3 regions of the Sphingobium aromaticiconvertens genome follow, and region 3 is predicted to be linked to each of the others. Evidence: riboswitches for the same ligand, from Rfam matches in the RefSeq annotation. Region 3 holds a riboswitch; each other region holds the start of a gene.
What was found. A riboswitch is a leader RNA that binds a small molecule or an ion and turns the genes downstream of it on or off. The one in region 3 is predicted to bind cobalamin.
Positions count from the first base shown of each region.

Region 1 (7,637 bases), 2.5 Mb from region 3:
GCCAATCATGACGGGCACGACCTTGTCGATGGCATCGGGCAGGAAAATCTGCGCCGACTTGCCACCCAGTTCGAGTTGCAGGCGCTTCATCGTCGCTGCTGCCTGCTGCATCACCTGCACGCCCACAGCGGTCGACCCGGTGAACGCCACCATATCGACATCCGCGTGGGTCGTGAGCAATTGCGCCCCTTCGATCCCGCCCTCCACGACAATATTGAGCACGCCCGGCGGCAGCCCGGCTTCGTCGGCGGCTTCGCCGAAGACCACCGCGGACAGAGGCGTGAGCGGGCTTGGCCGCAGGACCACCATATTGCCGGTGATCAGCGCGGGCATGACCTTCCACAGCGCCGTCAGAAAAGGGAAATTATAGGCCGCTATGGCAGCGACCACACCGATCGGCGTATACTGGCGCAGGCTCTGATAGGGTTGCCCCATCGGGTTCACCCGCTCGCTGATCGGCAACGGGTTATCCTCATAGTCTGGCAGCGCCAGTGCCAGATCGATGATCTGGTACGCCTGGGCGAGTGGCGTCTGGACCTGGCTCCGCATGGACGGCGTAAAACGCGGGCAGCCTGCTTCCAGAGCGACAAGGTCGATGATCCGGTCCGCCCGCGCCTCCAGCCCCGCGACATAGCGTCGCAACGTCTCTGCGCGCGCCGCAATCGGCAGGTCGCTCCAGATACCTGAATCAAATGCCCGGCGCGCAGAACTGATCGCTTCCCCGACTTGCCGCAGGGACATGCCGCTCAGAGTCTTGATCACGCTGCCGGTCGATGGATTTTCGACCGTAAATGGCGCTCCCAACCCCGCAACATGGCGGCCCTCGACAAACCCTCCCTCCATATTTCATCCTTATTCGTTATTTCGAATATTTATTCGATATATAACAAGTAAGGCGAAACTGCTCCTGCCGTCAATGGCGATCCGTTATCAGGAAAAGCGTAAAGCCTATTGTCCCCTGAAAATCAGGGTTGGCGGCCTGCCAGAAAATCGGTGAGGCGATGCCCCGCGTCACGCAGTCGGCGGCCAATCTGCATGATCTGCGCGCCGCTGTAGGAACCGCCCAGGCCGCTTAGCACGAGTACGAACGCGACCTGCTTTTGCGCGTCGAACACCGGCGCGGCGAGGGACGCGAGCGGATAGGTTTCCGCCTCGTCCAATGTGGTGGCGACGCTGATTCCGGCGACGGCATCGGGTTCGTCAAACAGCCAGCCGATCGATCCCCGCTGCTCATCCGACGTTCTCAGAATGATCTGAAAGCCCAGTTCGCGCGTAAGGCGGATACCCGCGTGAAGTTCCTCGCGATATTCCTTCGAGACGCCCGGCAAAGTGGAGTCGATAAACGCATCTGCATCGGCCTGAGGCGACCAGCTCACCCAATTGGTACCGGCCGGGGGTTTCAGCGGCAATCGCGTGCCGCGCGGCACCGACCAGCCCAGATTGGAGCGCGAGGCGGCCCGTTCCCGGACGATGATTTCATTGCCCTCCCGAAACACAGCCGTGCAGACCGCGTCATATTCATCCGCCAGAACGCGCATTTCCGGCAGGGCGATGCGAACCGGGGAGAGATGCTCGTCCGCGACCCGGCCGACAGCGATCAGCGCGGGACCGAGCACATAGCTTTTGTCGCTGGTCCGATAAAGATAATTGGCCTCCACAAGCCCGGCGAGCAGGGCATGGCAGGTCGCCCGGCTCAGCTTCAGCGCCCGCACGAAATCCGTCAGGGTGAAAGATTCGCCGGGATGTTCGGCCATGAAATTGAGGATGGCCACCACACGCGCGACGCCAGGAGAAGAACGGGTCATATTTCCTGTTCACTATTTCGAATTGACTGGACTTAGGAGCGCGCGCGCCACGCGGTCAAGGCCCCTCTCAAGGCATTCTCGACAATCATGAACCAAGCACCGAAGGGCGATCCTATTTTTTGACTATATTTTCGCTATTGTGACATATCATTCACAATGTTACGCATATCCCGACATTTCCGGCGGCAGAATCAAAAAGGGTTCGCATGGAACAAGCGATAGGGAGAGCGCTTTGGCCAAATATCTCATGCTGGCTCTGAACGGCCCGACATCCGGCGAAGGCGACGAGGAACGCTGCAATCGCTGGTATGAGGATGTCCACATGCCGGACTTCCGCAAGATCGACGCTGTCAAAAGCGCGCGACGCTATCAGGTCGTGCGCGGCAACCTACCGGGCATGGAAGCATGGCCCTACGTCACCGCTTATGAGATCGACACCGACGACCTCGTGGCCGTTTCCAAACGCCTGGCAACCGAGGTCGGCCCGGCGCATCCGACCATGGATCGGGAGCGCTCTGCCCATATCTGGGCCATCCAGATCAGCGGCGACGACTGACACCGTCTGCGGGGCGGTCCGGCTGAGGCCGACCGCCCCACCAGCTTCAAACCAGGCCGGAAAGCCGGCGGCCCACCAAGGGCCAAATCAAAAATGGGAGAGGTAATGACCAAGCTATTGGCGTCCACACTGTGGGCATCCGCATCCATGATCGCGCTGGGAACTGGTGCATCATCCGCTGCACAGACCGGCGGCGACCCGACGGACATCATCGTGACCGCGCGGCGGGTCGAGGAACGGCTACAGGATGTGCCGATCTCCATCACCGTGTTCAATCAAGGGCAACTCGACAACCGGAACATCAACAGCGGTAACGATCTGGCGACCTATACGCCCTCGCTCAGCGCCAATAGCCGTTTTGGCACCGACAATGCGAGTTTCGCCATCCGCGGCTTTTCGCAGGAATCGCGCACTACGGCATCGGTGGGCATCTATTTCGCCGATGTCGTGGCGCCACGCGGCGGTACTGCGTCCATCGGCAGTGGCGATGGCGCTGGTCCTGGTTCCTTCTTCGACCTTCAGAACGTCCAGGTGTTGAAAGGTCCGCAGGGCACTCTGTTCGGTCGCAACACCACCGGCGGCGCAGTCCTGCTGGTCCCCCGGCGTCCCGGCGAGGATTTTGAGGGTTATGTGGAAGGATCGGTCGGCAATTATGACCTGCGGCGGTTGCAAGGGGTTATCAACACACCCCTGGGCGACACTGCTCGCCTGCGGATCGGCTTCGACCGGCAGGTCCGCGACGGTTATATGAAGAATATTTCGGGCATCGGGCCGGATGATTTCGCCGATCTCGATTACTGGGCGCTGCGCGCCAGCCTGGTCATCGACCTGACGCCCAATCTCGAAAACTACACCATCCTTTCCTATCTCCATTCCAGCACCAACGGGCAATTGCCCCAGGTATCGGCCTGCAACAACGCCATTTTTCCGCAAGGCCAACCGATTTGCGATCAGATCGATCGACAACGGGGCCAGAGCAAATTCGCGGTCCAATCCGCCGTCGCCGACCCGCTCAGCCTGGTGCGCCAATGGCAGATCATCAACACGACGACCTGGCAGGCGACCGACCAGCTTACGGTCAAGAACATCGCCAGCTACTCGCAATTCTATAACCGTATCCGGTCGGACTTCTTTGGCGTCGATGCGATCGTCCCCCCGTCGCAGACCAACCCGCGAACAGGCGCCGTGGTCGCGGGCGGCGCTCTGACCGGCGCGCATGGCTCGTTCAACACATCCTTCGCGCCGCCGGGCGGCTCGCTCGCCGATCAGGAGAACGTCACCGAGGAATTGCAGTTTCAGGGACGCGGTTTTGGCGGCAAGCTGAACTGGCAGGCGGGCGGTTATCTGGAGCTTAGCAATCCGCTGGGCGACAACAGCATCTATGCCGCGACACGGCTGATCTGCACAGACAGGTTCGCCTTTCAATGCGCGAACTTCCCCGGCACGACAGGCTCGCTTACGATCCAGCGCTTCCGCGCCTCTTTCCACAATTACGCGCTCTATGGTCAGGCCTCCTACAGCCTGACAGACCATCTGAAACTGACCGGCGGGTTCCGCTACACCTGGGACGTTTCGCGGGCACGCGCGCTGAACGCCCAGTTCCTGTTCCCGGCCGGATCGGCGCCCGTCGGCCGCTGCGCCAATCCCACGTTGCGCCCGGCAGGCAATCCTCCGATCACCAGCCTCAACCAGTGCCTCGACAGACCCGTCCAAAGGAGCGACGCGCCCACATGGCTGCTGGGGCTGGACTATACGCCCATGGATGACTTCCTCATCTACGCCAAATATGCGCGCGGCTATCGGCAGGGCAGCGTCAATCCGCTCGCGGCGGGTGGTTTCACCACCTATGATCCAGAAAAGGTGGAGGCCTATGAGATCGGCGTGAAAGCGAGTTGGCACGGCGCTGTTCCCGGCAATCTGAACCTTGCGGGCTTCTACAACGATCTGTCGAACCAGCAGATAGCCCTTGGCCTCACATCCTCGCCAGCGCGCGGCTCGGCGCCGCCGAACAACGCCATCGTCAATATCGGGCAATCGCGGTTGAAAGGGGTCGAGGTCGAAACAAGCCTTGGTCCGGTCGCCGGCTTTCGCATCGATGCAAGCTATGCCTATATCGATGCGAAGCTGAAAACGACCGTAACCCCCACCTTCCCCGCCGATAGTCCCTATGACGGGTTCATTCCGATCAACCCCGGACAACCCGCCCCCTACACCCCCAAGCATAAACTTTCACTCACCGGCACGTACACGCTGCCACTTCCTGAAAGCGTCGGGGACGTGTCAGTCTCGGCAACCTACAGCTATATCGACAAGCAGGTCATTTTCAGCACGACCTACGGCACGCTACCCTCTTACGAGTTGCTCAATTTCAATCTGAACTGGCGTGAGGTCGCCGGCAGCCCGATCGACCTGTCGCTATTTGCGACCAATGTCACCAACAAGCGCTACGCCGTCGCAGTGAATGACATGCACGCCTCCGGCGGCTTCGTGTCCTATCTGTACGGTCAGCCGCGTATGTACGGCCTGCGCCTACGCTATGCCTTTGGAGGTTAGAAGGATCGGCCAGGCCGTGCGTCATTGAGGCCTGGTCCCCTGCAAGCCCGCCAGCCCGCCAGCCCGCCAGCCCGAGTGCGTGGATGTCTCGTCGCCATGCTGCCGGGCATCGCGGTCCTTGCGCAGTTAGCCAATCTCAATTAACGGCCCGTTTGCCTGCTCGCCGGTTTTTCCGATCGAGCGGGCATGATCGCGCCGGTACTCCGCAAGGGGTTTAAAATGGGAACGCGGTGCGGATGGCCTGTGCTGTCCTGATCCGAGGCTGTCCCTGCAACTGTAAATGGCGAGCGTGATGCATAGGGGTGAAAGACCGGAAAGGTCATTTCGCCAGCCACTGGGCCGGACGATGCAGCAGCATCCAGAGCCTGGGAAGGCCGTGCATCAGGCGATGACCCATGAGCCAGGAGACCTGCCAGCGCACCGGTCGCTCTTGCCTTGGTCCAGGGGATGGTCATGGCACGGTCTTTCTCCGTCTGAGCGACGAACCTGTGCGGCCGGGGCCGCATCAGTGCGTGGTGTCGGGCGACAAGCGCCCACCCGTCTTCGCGCATCGACCGATCAACCCTGATCGGCACGCCCCGCCGCCTCATGCTCAGGCGCGGGGGAATGACCATGTTCAAGACCAGTTTCGTGTCGCTTTTGGCCATAGCAGTGGCGACACCCGCCTTTGCCCAGGCTGATCCCAACCAACTCCCGATGGGCTATGCGGGCGAACCAATCGTCATCACCGCCTCCCGATCGGGCGAGGGCGTGCCAGTGAGTCAGCTCGGCGCATCGGTGACGGTGCTTGAGGCACAGACGCTCGACAATCGCCAGACGCGCATCGTGTCCGACATATTGCGCGACGTGCCCGGCCTGGCGATCAGCCGTAGCGGCGCGATCGGCAGCCCGACGCAGGTGCGCATCCGCGGGTCGGAGGGCAACCATGTGCTGGTTCTGATCGACGGGATCGAGGCGGCCGACCCTTATCAGGGCGAATATGATTTCGGCACGCTGCTCGCGGACCCTGCGGCCCGGATAGAAGTGCTGCGCGGTCAGCAATCGTCGCTCTATGGGTCGGATGCCATTGGCGGCGTCATTCATTACATCACCCTGACAGGCGCCGAAGCGCCGGGGTTCAGCGCCCGCGCGGAAGGGGGCTCCTTTGGCACCTATAGCGGCAGCGCGCGCACCGCGGGCGTTGCAGGCACCCTCGATTACGCGGTGTCCGGGACTTATTATCACACGCGCGGCACGCCGACCGCCCGCCTTGGCACGCGTGACGTCGGGTCGGACAATGCGGGCTTCAGCGCCAAGCTGATCTGGTCCCCCTCTGACAATTTCAAGCTGATCGGGGTTGCCCGCTACAGCTATACCGACGTGGACACCAACAACAATGAGAGCGATCCGGCCAGCCCGCTGTTCGGCACCATCGTCGACACCCCCGGCGCCTATCAGAAGAATGAAGGTTTTTACGGCCTGTTGCGCGCCGAGTTCACGGCGCTTGATGGTCGCTGGACCAATGCGCTGTCCGGCCAGATCGCTGACACAACGCGCAAAGGCTTTATCGCGTCCGGCCTCGATTATGGCGACAAGGGGCAGCGCTATAAGGGATCGTTCACCAGCAGCCTGAAGTTCGGCACCGATACGGTCGTCCACCGCCTGACCGCCGCCGTCGATGTCGAGCGCGAGCAGTTCCAGAACATCACCCCCTCCCCCTTCGCCTTTCAGGGCAAGCGCCACACCGACAATGTCGGTCTGGTCGGGCAATATGAGCTGCTGGTCGACGAGGCGCTTTCGCTGGGCGCCTCGATACGCCGGGATGAAAATAATCGCTTCGACGACACCACCACATGGCGCGCGCAGGGCAGCTATCGCTTCGCCACCGGCACGCGCATCCGTGGCGCCTATGGCACGGGCGTCAAGAATCCCGGCTATTTCGAACTGTTTGGCTTTACCGACGGCCAGTATATCGGCAACCCGAACCTGAAGCCTGAAAAGTCGCAAGGCTGGGAAGCCGGCATCGAACAGAGCATCGGTGGCGACAAGGCGACGATCGGCGCGACCTGGTTCGACAGCAAGCTGAAGGACGAGATTTACACAACCTACCCCGCACCCGATTTCATCGCGACGCCGGGCAATCGCACCACCGACTCCAAACAGCATGGTCTGGAGGTTTTCGTCAGCGCACGGCCGATCCCGCAGATCCGGTTGGACGCCGCCTATACCTATCTGAAAGCCCGAGAGGATGGCATCGTCGAAGTCCGGCGGCCCAAGCATATCGGCAGCTTCAACACGACCGTCTTTAGCACCGACCAGCGCTTCTCGGGCACGCTGACGCTGCGTTATAATGGGCGGCAGGAGGATGTGGCCTTTACTGATCCGAGCTTTATCCCGGTTCGGGTCAGCCTGCGTGACTATGTGCTCGTCAACCTGAACGCCGAATATAAGCTGCGGGACAATATTGCGATCTTCGGTCGGGTCGAGAATCTGACCGACGAGCAGTATGAGGAAGTGTTCAGCTTCGCCACGCAGGGTCGCGCAGCCTATGGCGGTGTGCGCGTGCGCTTCTAAAGATGACGGGGAGGGCCTGGGCGCTCTCCCCCCTAGTCCAGCATCGCGGCGAGCGCGGGGGTCATATATTCACGCCCCCTCGCCCCTTCGCGCCGGATCAGCAACGCAGCCAGCCCTTCGCGAGTAGCGAGCGCCATGCCCCGGTCGGGACCAAGAACAGTGATGGCAGT
Region 1 covers NZ_JBANRJ010000001.1:4,875,488-4,883,124, forward strand. Annotated here, with positions in the region: gene WFR25_RS23680 (aldehyde dehydrogenase family protein) at 1-843, opposite strand, end outside; gene WFR25_RS23685 (IclR family transcriptional regulator) at 966-1,805, opposite strand; gene WFR25_RS23690 (hypothetical protein) at 2,038-2,361, shown strand; gene WFR25_RS23695 (TonB-dependent receptor) at 2,467-4,914, shown strand; cobalamin riboswitch at 5,094-5,345, shown strand; gene WFR25_RS23700 (TonB-dependent receptor plug domain-containing protein) at 5,521-7,467, shown strand; gene WFR25_RS23705 (FAD:protein FMN transferase) at 7,500-7,637, opposite strand, start outside.
Region 1: it holds a riboswitch for cobalamin, as region 3 does, so the genes downstream of both, WFR25_RS23700 (TonB-dependent receptor plug domain-containing protein) here and WFR25_RS11555 (TonB-dependent receptor) in region 3, are expected to answer to the same signal.

Region 2 (7,637 bases), 1.7 Mb from region 3:
TCGCCGCGCGCGTTTCGTCCGTGCCCAGATCCGGCACCCGCGCCAGCGTCTCGTCGGTCGCGGGATCGGTGACGGCGATGGCGGGCGTGCCCGTCCACGCGCCATTGATCAGGCATTGTTCGCGCAGCAGCGCGGGATCGGCGAGGGTCATGGTCATGGCAGGCACCTTTTATCGGGTAAGAAGGAGGATCAGAGCGCGCGTGCGATCACCAGCCGCTGAATGTCCGACGTGCCTTCGTAAATCTGGCAAACGCGGACATCGCGATAGATTTTCGCAAGGCCATAATCTTCCAGATAGCCATAACCGCCCAACGTCTGGATCGCTCCCGACACCACCGCTTCGGCTGTCTCCGATGCGAACAGCTTGGCCATCGACGCCTGCGTCAAACAGGGTTCGCCCGCATCCTTCAGCGCGGCGGCAGACAATACCATCTGCCGCGCCGCTTCCAGCCGGGTGGCAAGATCGGCTAGCCGAAAGCCGACCGCCTGATGCTCGATGATGGGCTTGCCAAAGCTCTTGCGCTCCTTGGCATAGCCGACCGCGATCTCCAGCGCCGACTGCGCCATGCCGACGCACTGGCCCGCAATGCCGATCCGCCCGGCTTCCAGATTGGAGAGCGCGATGCGATAACCCTCGCCCGGTGCGCCCAGCATCAACGCATCCTCGACGAACAGATTGTCGAAGCGTATCGCGCAGGTGTCCGACGCGGCCTGCCCCATCTTATGCTCGACCTTGTCCACACCATAGCCGGGCCGGTCGGTGGGAACGAGGAAGGCGGACATGCCCTTCTTGCCCGCCGCCGGATCGGTAACGGCGAACACGATCGCCACCCCCGCGATTCGGCCCGATGTAACGAACTGCTTGGTCCCATCCAGCCGCCAGCCGCCCTCGACCCGCGTTGCGCGAGTGCGAATGGCGGCGGCGTCCGACCCGGCATCCGCCTCGGTCAGTGCAAAGGCGCCGATCATCCGTCCCGCCACCAGATCGGGCAGGAAGCGCGCCTGCTGCTCAGGTGTGCCCAGCTTCACCAGCGCGGAGACGATCAGGCTGTTCTGGATCGACATGATCGTCGAGAGCGCCCCGTCCCCCGCCGCCAGTTCCATCAGCGCCAGCGCGTAGGAGATATAATCCGTCCCCGCCCCGCCCATTTCCTCTGGCGCGGTCATGCCCATCAAGCCCAGCGCCGCCACTTCCTCCAGCAAAGCAGGGGGATAGCCAGCCGCCGCCTCGAACGCTGCGACATTTGGACGGATGCGATCCTGCGCGAAATCGCGCACCATGTCGCGAATGGCTGTTTGCGTTTCGTTCAGAATCATGAAACCCACTGGTCTCCCTTGTACCAGCGAGTATAGTGAACCGGCATGGCCCCCTCGTCAATCATGGGGGCTACCAACCGTGAAGGATCGACGCCGCGATGCAAATATCGCCCTTTCGCAATCAGGACGAACGCAAGGCCGACCGTGAAGAGAAGCGCGAAGCGGTACTGCGCGCGGCTGTCCGGATGTTCAACGCGCGGGGATTCCACGCCACTTCTCTGGACGATGTCGCCGCCAGTCTGGGGATCAGCAAGCCTACCATCTACCATTATCTGGGTAACAAGGATCAGGTATTGCTTGAATGCGTGACCCGCGGCGTCGCGCAAATGAGCGAAGCGGCGGCGGAGGCCCGCGCGCAACCGGGCAACGGCCTCGACCGCCTGCGCAGCTTTCTGGTCCGCTATTCGGGGATCACCATGGACGATTTCGGCCGCTGCGTGATTCGCACGGCGGAAGAGGCACTAACGACAGCCAGCGCCACCCGCTTCCGCGCCCTCAAGCGAGAAATCGACCGGGCGATGCGCGGCCTGCTGACAGAGGGGATGAAGGACGGCTCGATCGCACTGCTGGACGTCAAGATCGCGGCCTTTACCCTTGCAGGCGCGCTGAATTGGCCCGCACGCTGGCATCGTGCGGATGGCGAACTCTCGCCTGAGAGTCTGGCCGAACAGATGGTCGATCTCCTCCTTTTGGGCATGGCGCCCCGCTCCGCCTGATCCCGCCCATATTGACAATCCATCCTGTCCCGGCCCACCTACTCGTGAGTAGATAACGGTATCAAGGGAACGGGACGATGGCGATCCGCACACGCTTTACGGAACTGGTCGGGATCGAGCATCCGATCATACAGGGTGGCATGATGTGGGTCGGCCGCGCCGAACTCGCCGCCGCCGTGTCCAACGCGGGCGGCCTTGGCATCATCACCGCCCTGACCCAGCCGACCCCCGACGACCTGCGGCGAGAAATTGCGCGCTGCCGGACGTTGACCGACAAGCCCTTCGGCGTGAACCTGACCATATTGCCCTCCGTCACGCCCCCGCCCTATGCCGACTATCGTCGCGCGATCATCGACAGCGGCATCACCGTGGTGGAAACGGCAGGCTACAAGCCGCAGGAACATGTCGACGATTTCAAGGCGCATGGCGTCAAGGTCATCCACAAATGCACCGCCGTCCGCCACGCCTTGTCGGCCGAACGGATGGGCGTCGACGCCATTTCGATCGACGGCTTTGAATGTGCGGGCCATCCGGGCGAGGACGATATTCCCGGCCTGATCCTGATTCCCGCCGCCGCCGATCAGGTAAAAATCCCGATGATCGCCAGCGGCGGCTTTGGCGATGGTCGCGGCCTTGCAGCCGCGCTGGCGCTGGGGGCCGAGGGGATCAACATGGGCACCCGCTTCTGCGCGACGCTCGAAGCGCCGATCCATGACAAGGTGAAGCAGCTGCTGGTCGACAACGACGAACGCTCGACCAACCTCATCTTCCGCGCTTTCCGCAACACCGGCCGCGTCGCAAAGACCTCCGTGTCGGACGAAGTGGTCGCACTGGGCAGCCGCCCCGACGCCGTGTTCGACCATGTCCGCCCGCTGGTATCAGGCGCGAAGGGCCGCACCGCGCTGGAAACCGGCGATCTTGACGCCGGGCTGATCTGGGCCGGACAGGTTCAGGGCCTGATACGCGACATACCGACCTGCGACGCGCTCATCAGCCGGATCGTGGAGGAGGCCGAAGCGATCATCCGCGACCGGCTTGCAGGCTTTATCGTTCAGCCGCAAATGGCCTGAAAAGGATCGGAGGAGGCCAACCTCTCCGCCCCCGTTACCAGTTGAAGCGGATCGACCCGACCACTGTGCGCCCCGCACCATAATAGCAGCTATTCGTGAACGGACAGGCCGAAACATAGGTCTTGTCGAACAGGTTGGCGGCATTGATCGCCACATTCCACCCGTCCAGCCCCGGCGACAGCTTGCCCAGATCATAGCCAAGCAGCGCGTCGACCAGCACAAAACCATCGGTGTGAAACCGCCGGAACGTCGTCACATTGTTGATGACGTCATAGCTGGTCGTGCCATCCGACCCGCTGACATAACGCACCCCCGCGCCGAAGCTGAGGCCCGATAGCTGCCCCGCAGCCTTGCCGCTCTTGCCGAAATCATAGGACAGGAAGCTGGAGGCGGCCCATTTGGGCGTGCCCAGCGAACGCGTATCCGTTGTCGTGGGTGTACCGCTGTTGGTGGCGGTCGGCGCGACGGCCTGAGTACCCTGCGTGATGATCGAGTCGGTATAGCTGGCCGCCGCGACGACATCGAAGCCGGGCACAATCTCCCCACGCCCTTCCAGCTCTACGCCGCGTACCCGCACCTCGCCAATCTGGATCTGCGCGGTCGAAGGGATACCAACCGTCCCAGCCTGTGGATGGCCCACCAAAGTATTCTGACGTCGCAAATCATAGGCCGACACAGTGAAAATGGCATTGGTGCCTGCGGGCTGATATTTGAGGCCGCCTTCATATTGCCGACCGGTCACGGGCGTGGCAGGCCTGTTTTCGGTGCTGGACACATAGACCAGACCCGATTGCGGCTCGAAGGATTCAGCATAGCTGAAATAGGGCGAAACCCCGGATTCGAACGCATAGAGCGCGCCCAGACGCATGGTGAACGCCTTTTGCGACAGGCGCGTCACTGGCGCGGCACGCGCAGCGGCAGTCGCGGGATTGAGGTTCAGCGTCGTCTGGTCATACCAGTCCCGACGGCCACTGGCGATCAGTTGCAGCCGCCCGATGCTGATCTGATCCTGGATATACACGCCCGTCTGGTCGCGCTTGCCATAGGTGTTGGTGTAAGCGCTCGACAGTTGCGTCAGGTCGAAACTGGGCAACACCCCGCGATAGACGGGGTTCAGCAGGTTGAGGTTGGGAATGCTGGTCAGGGGGTTGGTGGTCTGGCCGGTATTGAACTGCTGAACATTCTCACCGGTGATCCGCTGATAATCGACCCCTACCAGCAGGTTATGCTGGATGAAGCCCGTGGCGAACTTGGCATTCAAGCTATTGTCCAGCGTCAGCGTGTCGAAATCCTCGTCCGCGCCGCCACCGCCCCGAATGATCGTGGAATAATCGCTGTTACGGTTCGCGCCGATCCCCGTCGTCGCGAAACCCGCGATATAGAGTTGGCGGTATGACAGCTTGCTATTCTGGTAGCGGATGTTCGACCGGACGGTCAGATGCTCATCGAAATCGTGGCGGAAAAAGCCCGCAATCGACTTCGCCTTGTGATTATAGCGTTCATAGCCCGGATCGCCGGTGTTGATGGTGCGTGGCAACCGGCCGATGGAGCTTTCCACTACCGATCCGCGATAGGGCACGCCCGAATAGCCGCCGCCGCTGGGGGCATGCTGATAGGCGGCGACTAAAGTGAAGCTGGTCGCCGGGTCGGGCGCAAAGGTCAGCATCGGGCTGACATGATAGCGTTCGCTGAACGCTCGCTGGCCCGGCGCTTATCGCGGCCCTGCTTGTTGCATTGACCTGCCCGCTCTCTCACTCTACCAAACCGCGTCCGCTGGGCGCCGCAAGGCCTCGGGCGGACATGATCGCGCCGGTGCCCGCAAGGGCTTGAAACGGGAATGCGGTGCGGGTGGTGAGAGCCGCCCAAATCCGCGGCTGTCCCTGCAACTGTGAGCGGTGAGCAAGATGCATATCGTCGATCACCCATGCGGTGGCCGACAGCCACTGGGCCGGACGCTAAATCCTGCGAGGCCTGGGAAGGCCATGGATCGCGCTTTGACCCGCAAGCCAGGAGACCTGCCAGCGCACCGGTCGCTCTTGCCTTGATCCAGGGGATGGTCACGGCACGGTCTTTCTCCGTCTGAGCGACGAAACCCATGCGGCACGGCGCCGCGTCGGGTGCGCGCTCGCACGCCCGACGTCGTTCGCTTGCCCGTAGTCGACGAAGGAAAAGGCGTATGAGCAAGGTTCCCACAACGGTCATCACGGGATTTCTGGGCGCGGGCAAGACCACGCTGATCCGGCATCTGTTGCAAAATGCCAATGGTCGCAGGCTGGCATTGATCGTCAACGAGTTTGGCGATGTCGGCGTCGATGGCGCGTTGTTGCGCGGCTGCAATGACGAAGCCTGCCCGGAGGATAATATCGTCGAGCTGGCCAATGGCTGCATCTGCTGCACGGTCGCCGACGATTTCCTGCCGACGATGCTGACATTGCTCGACCGGCCCAGCCCGCCCGACCATATCATCATCGAGACGTCGGGGCTGGCTCTGCCCAAGCCGCTGGTGAAGGCCTTCCAATGGCCCGACATCCGCACCCGCGCGACGGTGGACGGCGTGATCGCCCTGATCGACGCCGACGCGGTGGCCAATGGTCGCTTTGCCACGGACGAAGCCGCACTGGCGCTCGCCCGCGCCGCCGATCCCGCGCTCGACCATGACAGCCCGCTGGAGGAACTGTACGAAGACCAACTGGCCTGCGCCGACCTCGTCATCCTCAACAAGTCCGATCTGGTCGATGCCGATAGCCTGACCCGGATAGAAGGCGACATAGCCGGCGACACCCGCAGCGGCGTAAAGATCGTGCGCGCTGTGCAGGGCGCGGTTGACGCCAAGATATTGCTCGGCCTGTTCGCGGGGGCGGAAGACGATCTGGACACCCGCCCATCCCATCATGATGCCGACCCGGATCACGACCATGACGACTTTGACAGCTTCGTGGTTCAGGGCGGCGAACTCGGGGAGGTCGACGCCTTGCTGGCGGCGATGACGAAGCTGATCGAACAGCATGACATATTGCGTATCAAGGGCTTCGTCGCCGTCGAAGGCCGCCCCGCACGCCTTGTCATTCAGGCTGTTGGTCCCCGTATCCAGCATTATTTCGACCGCGCCTGGGCACCCGGCGAAGCGCGCGCATCGCAGTTGGTGGTGATCGGCCAGAAGGGTCTGGACCAGCCCGCGATCGACGCCGCGCTTGGCGCGGCATTGGGCACCGTCCCCGCCTGATGCATTTGCTGGCCGCCACGCCGGGAACGATCTCCAATGGTGACGAGGCGATCGACCTCGCCCAGTCGCCGGGGGATATCGTCTTTCTCACCGTGGCGGACAGCGAACTTGCCTGCTTCGCCAAGGCGGTAGCAACGCTGGACAAAGACGCGCCGACCATCCGGCTCGCCAACCTGCTCCAGCTCAAACACCCCTATTCGGTCGACCTCTATGTCCAAAAGGTAATCGCCAACGCCCGTTTCGTGTGCGTCGTGCTGCTGGGCGGCAAGAGCTACTGGCCCTATGGCGTGGATGAGATCGCCCGTGTCGCGCGGGAAAAGGGCATCGCCTTCGCAGCCATCGCCGACGGGCGCGAACCCGACCCAACGCTCGACGCGGCCTCCACGCTGCCTCAAAATGTGCGCGAGCGACTGCGTGATTATCTGCGTCAGGGCGGTATAGCGAACGCCACCAGCTTCCTGCGACATGCCGCCCGGCTGATCGGCGAGGACATCGGCCTGCCGGACGATCCCGTCCCGGTGGCCGATGCGGGCCTGTATCTGTCAGGTATCGAACGGCCGACGCTGGCGGATGTTCGCAAGCGCTGGATCGCCGGTCGTCCGGTGGCGATGCTGTGCTTCTATCGCGCGCTGATGATCGCGGGGACATTGGATGCCGTCGACGCGCTGGTCGAGGCGCTGGGCGCGCGCGGGCTGAACGTGATCGCGGTGCATGTGCGGGCATTGCGCGAACCCTTTGCGATCGACTGGCTGCGCGGCGTGATCGCCAATACCGCCCCGGACGTCATCCTGAACGCAACAGCCTTCGCCGCCTCCTCCCCCGGCGAGACGCGCGGCGCGAGCATATTGGAGGACGCCAACTGCCCAATCCTCCAGACCGTCTTTGCAAGCGCGGAGGAAGACGCGTGGCGGGAAAGTCCGCGTGGTCTGGGGCCGCGCGACCTCGCCATGAATGTCGCTTTGCCTGAAGTGGACGGTCGCCTCTTCACCCGCGCCGTCGCCTTCAAGGCCTCCGAGCATTTCGACGGCCGTACCGAATGTGGCATCGTCGTGCCACGGGTCGCACCCGACCGGGTTGCCTTCGTCGCTGACCTTGCCCTTGGCTGGGCGAGGCTGCGCCGAACGTCCGCTGCCGATCGCCATGTCGCGCTGGTGCTCGCCAACTATCCCAATCGCGACGGGCGTCTGGGCAATGGCGTTGGTCTCGACACCCCGGCCAGCACCGTGGCGATCCTGCAAGCATTGAGAGAGGCTGGCTATACGGTCGGCGACGCCCCCACCGACGGCGCAGCGCTGATGGCGATCATGCTGG
Region 2 covers NZ_JBANRJ010000001.1:668,037-675,673, reverse strand. Annotated here, with positions in the region: gene WFR25_RS03430 (NAD-dependent succinate-semialdehyde dehydrogenase) at 1-157, opposite strand, end outside; gene WFR25_RS03425 (acyl-CoA dehydrogenase family protein) at 190-1,317, opposite strand; gene WFR25_RS03420 (TetR/AcrR family transcriptional regulator) at 1,416-2,033, shown strand; gene WFR25_RS03415 (NAD(P)H-dependent flavin oxidoreductase) at 2,111-3,103, shown strand; gene WFR25_RS03410 (TonB-dependent siderophore receptor) at 3,138-4,769, opposite strand; cobalamin riboswitch at 4,897-5,140, shown strand; gene cobW (cobalamin biosynthesis protein CobW) at 5,280-6,326, shown strand; gene cobN (cobaltochelatase subunit CobN) at 6,326-7,637, shown strand, end outside.
Region 2: it holds a riboswitch for cobalamin, as region 3 does, so the genes downstream of both, cobW (cobalamin biosynthesis protein CobW) here and WFR25_RS11555 (TonB-dependent receptor) in region 3, are expected to answer to the same signal.

Region 3 (7,637 bases):
ATCAGCCCGTCGCGCAGGGGCCGCCATGTGAGTAGCCAAGGCAGGTCGAAACTGTGCAACGCGGCGAACAGCCAGCGATAGGTGCGGCTGCCCGATCCCATCTGCTCCAGCAGCGCGCCAGTCGCGGGATCGACGTGCAGCCATGTCTGGACCGGATCGTCGAACACCAGTCGTAGCACGGGGAGCGGCCGCGCGTCGCTGCGCGGATCGCCGGTGCCGTACCAATAGCGGTCATAGCGATCGAGGCGCTGGGCCGCGACCAGCCGACCGTTCGGGACAGCGGCCCGCGCGATGGCCTCGATCCGGGTTTGTGCAATCGGCGCAGGTTGCGCCGTCGCGCCGTCCAGCAGTATTTTGTCCTGCGGCCCACCCCGCGCGATCATCACCGGAGTACTGCCTAGATAGATGAAGTTCACCTCGCGCGCGTCCTGTGCCACTCGCGCCAGTTGCGGCAGATCGGTCGGCACGAAGCCCGAAGGGTCGCCTGCATAACGCTCGGCAATGTCCGCACCGCCGCCATCGCGGAACCCGCCCCAGGGACTCATCGACAGCCAGCCGCTGAACACCCATGTGAGCAGGAAAAGTCCACCGATCAACCCGATGATATGATGCCATTTCATCCAGCCGCGATAGGGGCTGACCGATCCCGACTTGTGCCGCTTGGACAGCCTGACGCGCAGCAGTCCGATCCAGATGCCAGCGATCGCTCCCAGCATCCCGATGCCGGACGTCCACAAGACCGCATGCCGCCATGGGTTCTGATGGACCCGCAGCGCCGTGAATAGATCCAGTGCGGCACCGCGCCCAGCCAGTTCCAGAACCGCTCATGCGCGGTCGTGTTCTGAACGACCTCGCCGGTTTTCTGCGCGACATAGATGTCGGTTCCCGCCGCATCGGCCAGACGGACCCGCCAAAAGGGCGCCATCTTTTTATAGGCCCCCGTGACGACCCATTGGTCATGATCGACATGCGAGATCGATTCCACTGGAGCATGGACAAGGACGGCGGCGATCGCGCCTGCTCGCACAGCATCGACCGACCGAATTTCCGCGCCTATCTGTGCCGATACGGCGCGCCGCCCGTCCTTGGTCACGAAGCTATAGATGGGATCGCCACCCGTCATGCCGATCCGCATTTCGGACGGGAATGTGGCTTGTTTCAGGCTGGCGAGTGCCACGTCCGGTCCCACCTTGACCCGCGCCCAGTCGATCGGCGGAGCGCTGGCGATCCGTTCGGGTGCGCGGAACGAGGGAAATGGGACGTACATCATCACCACCCCCGACACGAACCAGATAGCGAAGAAGAGGCACAGAATGATACCGGTCCAGCGATGGAAAAAATAGAGCCATCGCTTCGTCGCGCGCCATGCGGCCTTCGAAGAAGCGGGGCGGGGAAGCGCGTATGGCGCGCCCCCGTTGGCGACCAGCGCCGCGTCAAAAGGCGACATGGATGCTCGCCTCCACCGCGCGCGGATCGCCCAGCACCCATTGCGATGCGCCATAGGTCGCCCGCACATAGGTTTCATCGAAGACGTTCCGCAGGCGCAGGCTGGCGCTCGCGCCCTCGATAAACTGCCAACGTATACCGATGTCGGTCAGCGTATAGGACGGGATGACGCGGGTGTTCGCGGCATCCTGATAGCGCTTACCGACATAGCTGACCCCGCCATCGGCGATCCAGCCATCGGCAAATTCCCAGCTTATGAAGGCATTGGCGGTCTTTGTCGCCACATTGGTGGGTCGGTTGCCCGCGCGTTGGAACAGGACGCCGCCAACGGATTCGGCGAAATCTTCATAGCGGGCGCGCAGCACCGCACCGTTGAGGGAGAGGGTGAGCCGCTCGATCGGTTCCAGCGACAAGGACGCTTCGATGCCCTTTGATGATTGCTGGCCAACCTGGACCTGGATGGTCGGGATCAACGGGTCGGAGGTCAGCAGCTTTTTCTTGATGATGTCATAGGCGGCCAGCGTCCACTGCCCGCGCGTACCCCAGAAGATATGCTTGATCCCGACCTCATATTGGCGGCCCGTGGACAGATCGAAACTGCTCTGCGTGAGGCTGGTCGAAACGAGCGCGCCGACCGGATCGGCGGCGGTCGCATATTGGCCGTAGAGCGACAGGGTGGGGATCGGATTATAGACCGCGCCCACGCGCCATGTGACCGCATCGGGCGTGCCGGTGAAATTATTGGCGGCGTTCACATAGTCGGTCTTTGTGATTTCCGGCCGATCGTAGCGCAGGCCACCAACCAGCGAGAATTGCTCGCTGAACTTCAGCCGGTCCTCGGCAAAGATCGAATACTGCCGGATCTTGTTGGTGTAGCGCGGCTTGGTCGTCGCGGTGGGCTGGTCGATGAACAGGCCGGAGACCGGGTTGATGAGGTCGATCAGGCGGGTGGCATTGTTCCCGCTATTGCTGACATTCTTGTAGCGGATGCGGTTGACGTCGAAGCCGATGACCAACTGGTTTTCAAGGCTGCCCAGACTGTGGTTCACGTTCGCGGTGGTGCGGTTCCCGGTCTGTTTCTGGATATGATAGAGTTCCAGAAAGCTGGACTGGCGGATTTGCGCGGGCGTGGTCGCGGTCGCCGGAACATAGGTGACATTCTCCGCATTGTTCCAATATTTGTTCGCCCACAGATGGTAGAAGGTGCTGCGGATGGTGATGGCGTCGGAGGGACCCCACTCGATCTTGGCCTGACTCCAATTGTCGCGGAAACGCAGCTTTGCGTCGGTGACATTATAGTTGTTGCGTCGGATCGACCGATCCAGCTTGCCGTCGATCAGTGGCACGCCGAACCATGTGCGCGGCTTTTGCGTGCTGAAATCATGCGACAGGGTGATGCTGAGGTCGGATGCGGGTTTCAACCGGATCGCGCCTGACAGCGCTAGCGCGCTGTTGTCTCCCCGATCCATCCAGCCGTCCGAACGGCGATAGCTGGCGTCGGCGCGGAAGCCGACGACATCGCTGATCGGTCCGCCCGCTCCAGCCGCGATGCTATAGGTGTCGAAGGACGCAGCGCTTGCGCGGCCGCCAATCTCCAGCGTGTCGCCCGGTTGCCTGCGGGTCACGTTCCCCGCGCCGCCGATCGCCCCCTCGCCATAAAGGACCGATGCCGGGCCGCGCAGGATTTCCACGTTTTGCGCCATCCACGGGTCGGCCGGGAAGGTCAGCGTGTTGTTATACATCCGCATCCCGTCATAGAGGGTCATCACCGAGTTCTGGCCGGTGAAACCGCGCGCCGACAGGCCATAGCCAAAGACGCCGGACGTGTTGACGATGCCTGTGGCCCGCGCCGCCGCATCCTGAATGGTGAGGTCGCCGCGCAGGCGGATCGCATCGCCGTCCAGCGTCTCGACACTGGCGGGCGTCTCCAGTGGTGTCAGGCCAAGGCGGCTGGCGCTGTCGGATTTGATGTTCAGGCGCAGTTGATCGACGACGCCCGTGACGATGATCGTCTCGCTCTCCGCATCCGGCGCGGCGGCGGGTTGCTGGGCGTGAGCAAATGTGGGCGCAACTAGAGTAAGGGCCGCAAACGCAGCCAGCGTGAAATTGTTCATGTTATCCCCCGTCGGCGTCAAACGACGTTGGGCGGGGGCGTGCCGTTCACGAACGGTCGGCGCCATGCATCGACCGGACGCCAGGGGGGACCGACACACAGAACCGATGCGGCCCCAGCCGCTCGTTCGTCGCTCAGACGGAGTTCACCGTGCCGCGGCCATCCCCTGGACCAAGGCAAGAGCGACCAGACGCCGGCAGGTCTCCTGGCTCATGGGTCATCGCTTGATATACGGCCTTCCCAGGCCTCGCAGGATTTATCGTCCGGCCCAGTGGCTGGCGGCTCGGGAACTTGCCCGTCCGCTCATGTATATCGCGCTCGCCACTTACAGTTGCAGGGACAGCTGCGGATTTGGATGGTCGCCCCCGAAAGGTTGCTCACCCACACCGCATTCCCGTTTTAATCCCCTTGCGGGGAACCGACGCGATCAATGTTCATGCAGGCGACCGATGGTCGATGCACGAACGCGGCATGCATATGAGCAGGGTTTTGAAATCGCAAGCGTCATGATGTGATCGCCTGCAACCGCCATACGCGGTTCCACGACAGATGTACCTGGGACAGCGGTGCGATGTCGATGCGCAGCGTGGCTTCCGGCGGAATGTCCAGCGCGGCTGCGATGGTCGCGCGGATCACCATGGGATGGGTGATCGCCAGCCTGTCTTCGCCCCCGGCGCATTGATCGGCGAGCCAGTCCGCCATCCGGTCCCGCACCGTTGCCAGCGACTCACCACCCGGTGCGCCGCTGGCCGGGTCGGCCATCCAGTTGGCGAAAAAATCGGGGCTATCGGCATGGAGATCGCCGAGCGCACGGCCTGCCCAGTCGCCATGATCCATATCTCGCAGCGCAATGTCGGTCTTCGCCATAATGCCCAATGCGTCGGCGGTCTGACGAGCGGCCAGTGATGGGCTGGTCAGGCAGTCGCGTCGTTCCATCCGCAGGGCTTGCGTCTTGGTGAGGCCGCCGCCGTCGATCGGATCGTCATGCCCCGGAAAGGCACCCTCGCGCATGGCGCGAGTGGCGGCGTGGCATAGCAGGATCAGGTGAATCGACAGTTAGGGTCTCCACTGTGTTTGAGAGGGGGGTGATTGACGGGGGCCATCGTTCCGGCCTAGGGCATTCACGTTAGATCGAGGAAGAAGCCGGTGTAATTCCGGCGCGGTCGCGCCACTGTTATCGTTCACCATGCCCGTCTGTCGAGGGGGATGGCAACGAGAGCCAGACCTTCCTCGGACGCACGGAAACCCCGCGGGACGCGTATATCCCGAAAGGAGCATGATCATGGCATCCGCCGCATTGTTCGCAGACGATATCTTCATCCCGGTGGGCGATGCGCCCGCCATTCCCCTACGCGACATTGCGCCCTGGGCAGTGTTCGGCCTGCTGCTGGCGATGATCTTCCTCTATTTCGTCAGCACTGAACAAGGCGCCCTGTCGCTGTTCAAGGGCATGTATATCCATGAATTCGTACATGATGGGCGGCACTTGCTGGGCTTTCCCTGCCACTAAGGCGGGGTCTGAGCCATGGTACGTAATCTATTGATACGCGGCATGTTTGCCGGCGTAATAGCGGCTGTGCTCGCAACGCTGTTTGCGCGCCTGTTCGCCGAACCGCAGGTGGACCTGGCCATCGCCTTCGAGGCTGCGCAGGCGCATGGGCACCACGTAATGGGCGCGGGTGAAGACGTCGAACTGGTCAGCCGCTCGACCCAAAAGGGGTTGGGTTTGTTCACGGCCATCACCCTCTATGGCGCGGCCCTGGGAGGTATCTTCTCGCTGCTGTTCGCTTTGGTCTATGGTCGGTTGTCCCGTCTTGGCCCACGATCGCTGGCGTTATTGCTGGCGGCCGGGGCGTTCATCGCCATCGCGCTGGTTCCCGCGCTCAAATATCCGCCAACGCCGCCTGCCGTTGGACAACATGAAACGGTCGGGTTTCGCACCCTCGTCTATTTCGCGATGATCGCCTTTTCGATCGCGGGGATGGTCTTCTCCGTCCATATCGGACGGGGCGTTGCGCGGCGGAATGGCGCCTTCAACGGAATACTGGCGGCTGGGTCAGTCTATGTCGTCCTGATCGCTCTGGTGCAGGTCGCCTTGCCCGCCGTCAATGAAGTGCCCGAACACTATCCGGCTGTGCTGCTTTGGGAGTTCCGGGTCGCTGCGCTGGGGACGCAAGCGCTGCTATGGGCCACCATCGGCATCGTCTTCGGTTGGCTTGCGGAACGGCTATTCGCCGGAAGAGCGCGCCAGTCCTGAAAGGTCGTTGATCGTTCCGGGATGCGCTGTAAGCTTATCGCATGAAGACAGCTGTTTACGGTACCAAATCCTATGACCGGCGGTTTCTGAAGGCCGCCAATGGGGCGTTCGGGCACGAGCTGACGTTCCTTGAACCGCGGCTCGACAACAGTACGGCCCTGCTTGCTCGCGGTTTTCCGGCTGTCTGTGTCTTTGTGAATGACCGCCTCGATCGCGCTATCTTGCAGATGTTGGCGGATGGCGGAACGCGTGTTGTCGCCTGCGCTGTGCTGGCTTCAACAATGTCGATCTGGTCGCGGCGGAAGAGTATGGGATCGCAGTTGTGCGGGTGCCCGCTTATTCCCCGCACGCCGTTGCGGAATTCACGATCGGCCTGCTGCTGGCGCTCGACCGCAAGATTGCACGGGCCTGGACGCGCGTGCGGGAGAATAATTTCGCGCTGGAGGGGCTGATCGGCCGTAATCTGCACGGTCGCACTGTCGGCGTTGTCGGCACGGGCGCGATCGGCGCTCTTGTCGCGCGCACATTGCAGGCAGGTTTTGGCTGCAATGTGCTGGCGAGTGACATCGTTGCCGATCCCTCGCTGGAGGCGATTGGCGTGCGTTATGTGCCGCTCAAGGAATTGCTCATCTCCAGCGAGATTGTGACATTGCATTGTCCGCTGACGCCCGAAACGCGCCATATGATCGATGCGAACATGATCGCCGCAGCCCGTCCCGATCTGCTCATTATCAATACCAGTCGCGGTGCGCTGATCGACACCCGCGCGCTCATAAACGGGTTGAAGATCCGCAAGATCGGCGGTGTTGCACTCGACGTTTATGAGCAGGAGGCCGACCTGTTCTTCGAGGATTTGTCGAGCGAGATCATCGAAGATGATGATTTTCAGCGCCTTCTGACCTTTCCCAATGTCCTGGTGACGGGACATCAGGCCTTTCTGACGGAGGAAGCCCTGGAGAGCATTGCCACAACCACATTGCAGAGCCTGGCTGATGCAGAGGCAGGTCGTCCGCTCTTGAACGCGGTCGTCGCGCAGGCTGTAATTCGATCGTCGGGCAAGCCGTGACACGTCAACGTCCTCAAGCCTTTTACGCTCTGGACAGATCCAGTAAACCCTCGCTATCGGGTCGCGATGAGCATTGTCGCAACCATCATGAACTCGACCACAGGTCAGCCCATCCAGAAAATGACGTTCGGGCGGATGCCCAAGCCCTGGGCCAGCTTCAACCTCGAAACCGGCGAACTCGTCACAGCCGATCGGGTGAATGTCGGTAAGCCCGCACCCGGTAAATTTGTCGCGCCGGTCGAAGTGTGGGTGACGCCCAAGGCATAGGGCTGGAGGCGTCGACAGGATCGGTCGTGCCAGTCCGTTGGACTCGACAGATTTTGTTATGTTTTCTTAAAATGTCGCTGATATGAACCGCTGATGTTCGCGGTATTTTTTACAACTGATTATGCGATATTTTCGATCGCGTTTGTGGTGATGCTGGGCATCGGTACGATCGAAGCTATCGGTTTGGGCTTCGGCCATCTTGGCCTGGATACGGACATTGAAAGCGGTGTCGATGCCGCAGGGATTGATAGCCCTGGTGTGCTTGACTGGCTGGGACTGAAATCCGGTCTGCCGGTTCTTGTCTGGCTCACGGCGCTGCTGGGTTGTTTTATACTCACGGGTGTTGCGGTTCAGCAGATTGCGACGGCCCTTTTGGGTTCACCCTTGCACTGGACCTTTGCCAGCCTGATTGCTTTGACGATTGGCAGTATAGCGAACGGCTTCGTGTCGGCGGGGCTTGGCAAAATCATGCCTGAATATGAGACGTC
Region 3 covers NZ_JBANRJ010000001.1:2,402,950-2,410,586, forward strand. Annotated here, with positions in the region: gene WFR25_RS11545 (hypothetical protein) at 1-716, opposite strand, end outside; gene WFR25_RS11550 (hypothetical protein) at 617-1,447, opposite strand; gene WFR25_RS11555 (TonB-dependent receptor) at 1,434-3,560, opposite strand; cobalamin riboswitch at 3,738-3,997, opposite strand; gene WFR25_RS11560 (histidine phosphatase family protein) at 4,064-4,615, opposite strand; gene WFR25_RS11565 (CbtB domain-containing protein) at 4,842-5,069, shown strand; gene WFR25_RS11570 (CbtA family protein) at 5,085-5,816, shown strand; partial or broken gene WFR25_RS11575 (2-hydroxyacid dehydrogenase) at 5,858-6,882, shown strand; gene WFR25_RS11580 (hypothetical protein) at 6,949-7,149, shown strand; gene WFR25_RS11585 (OB-fold-containig protein) at 7,243-7,637, shown strand, end outside.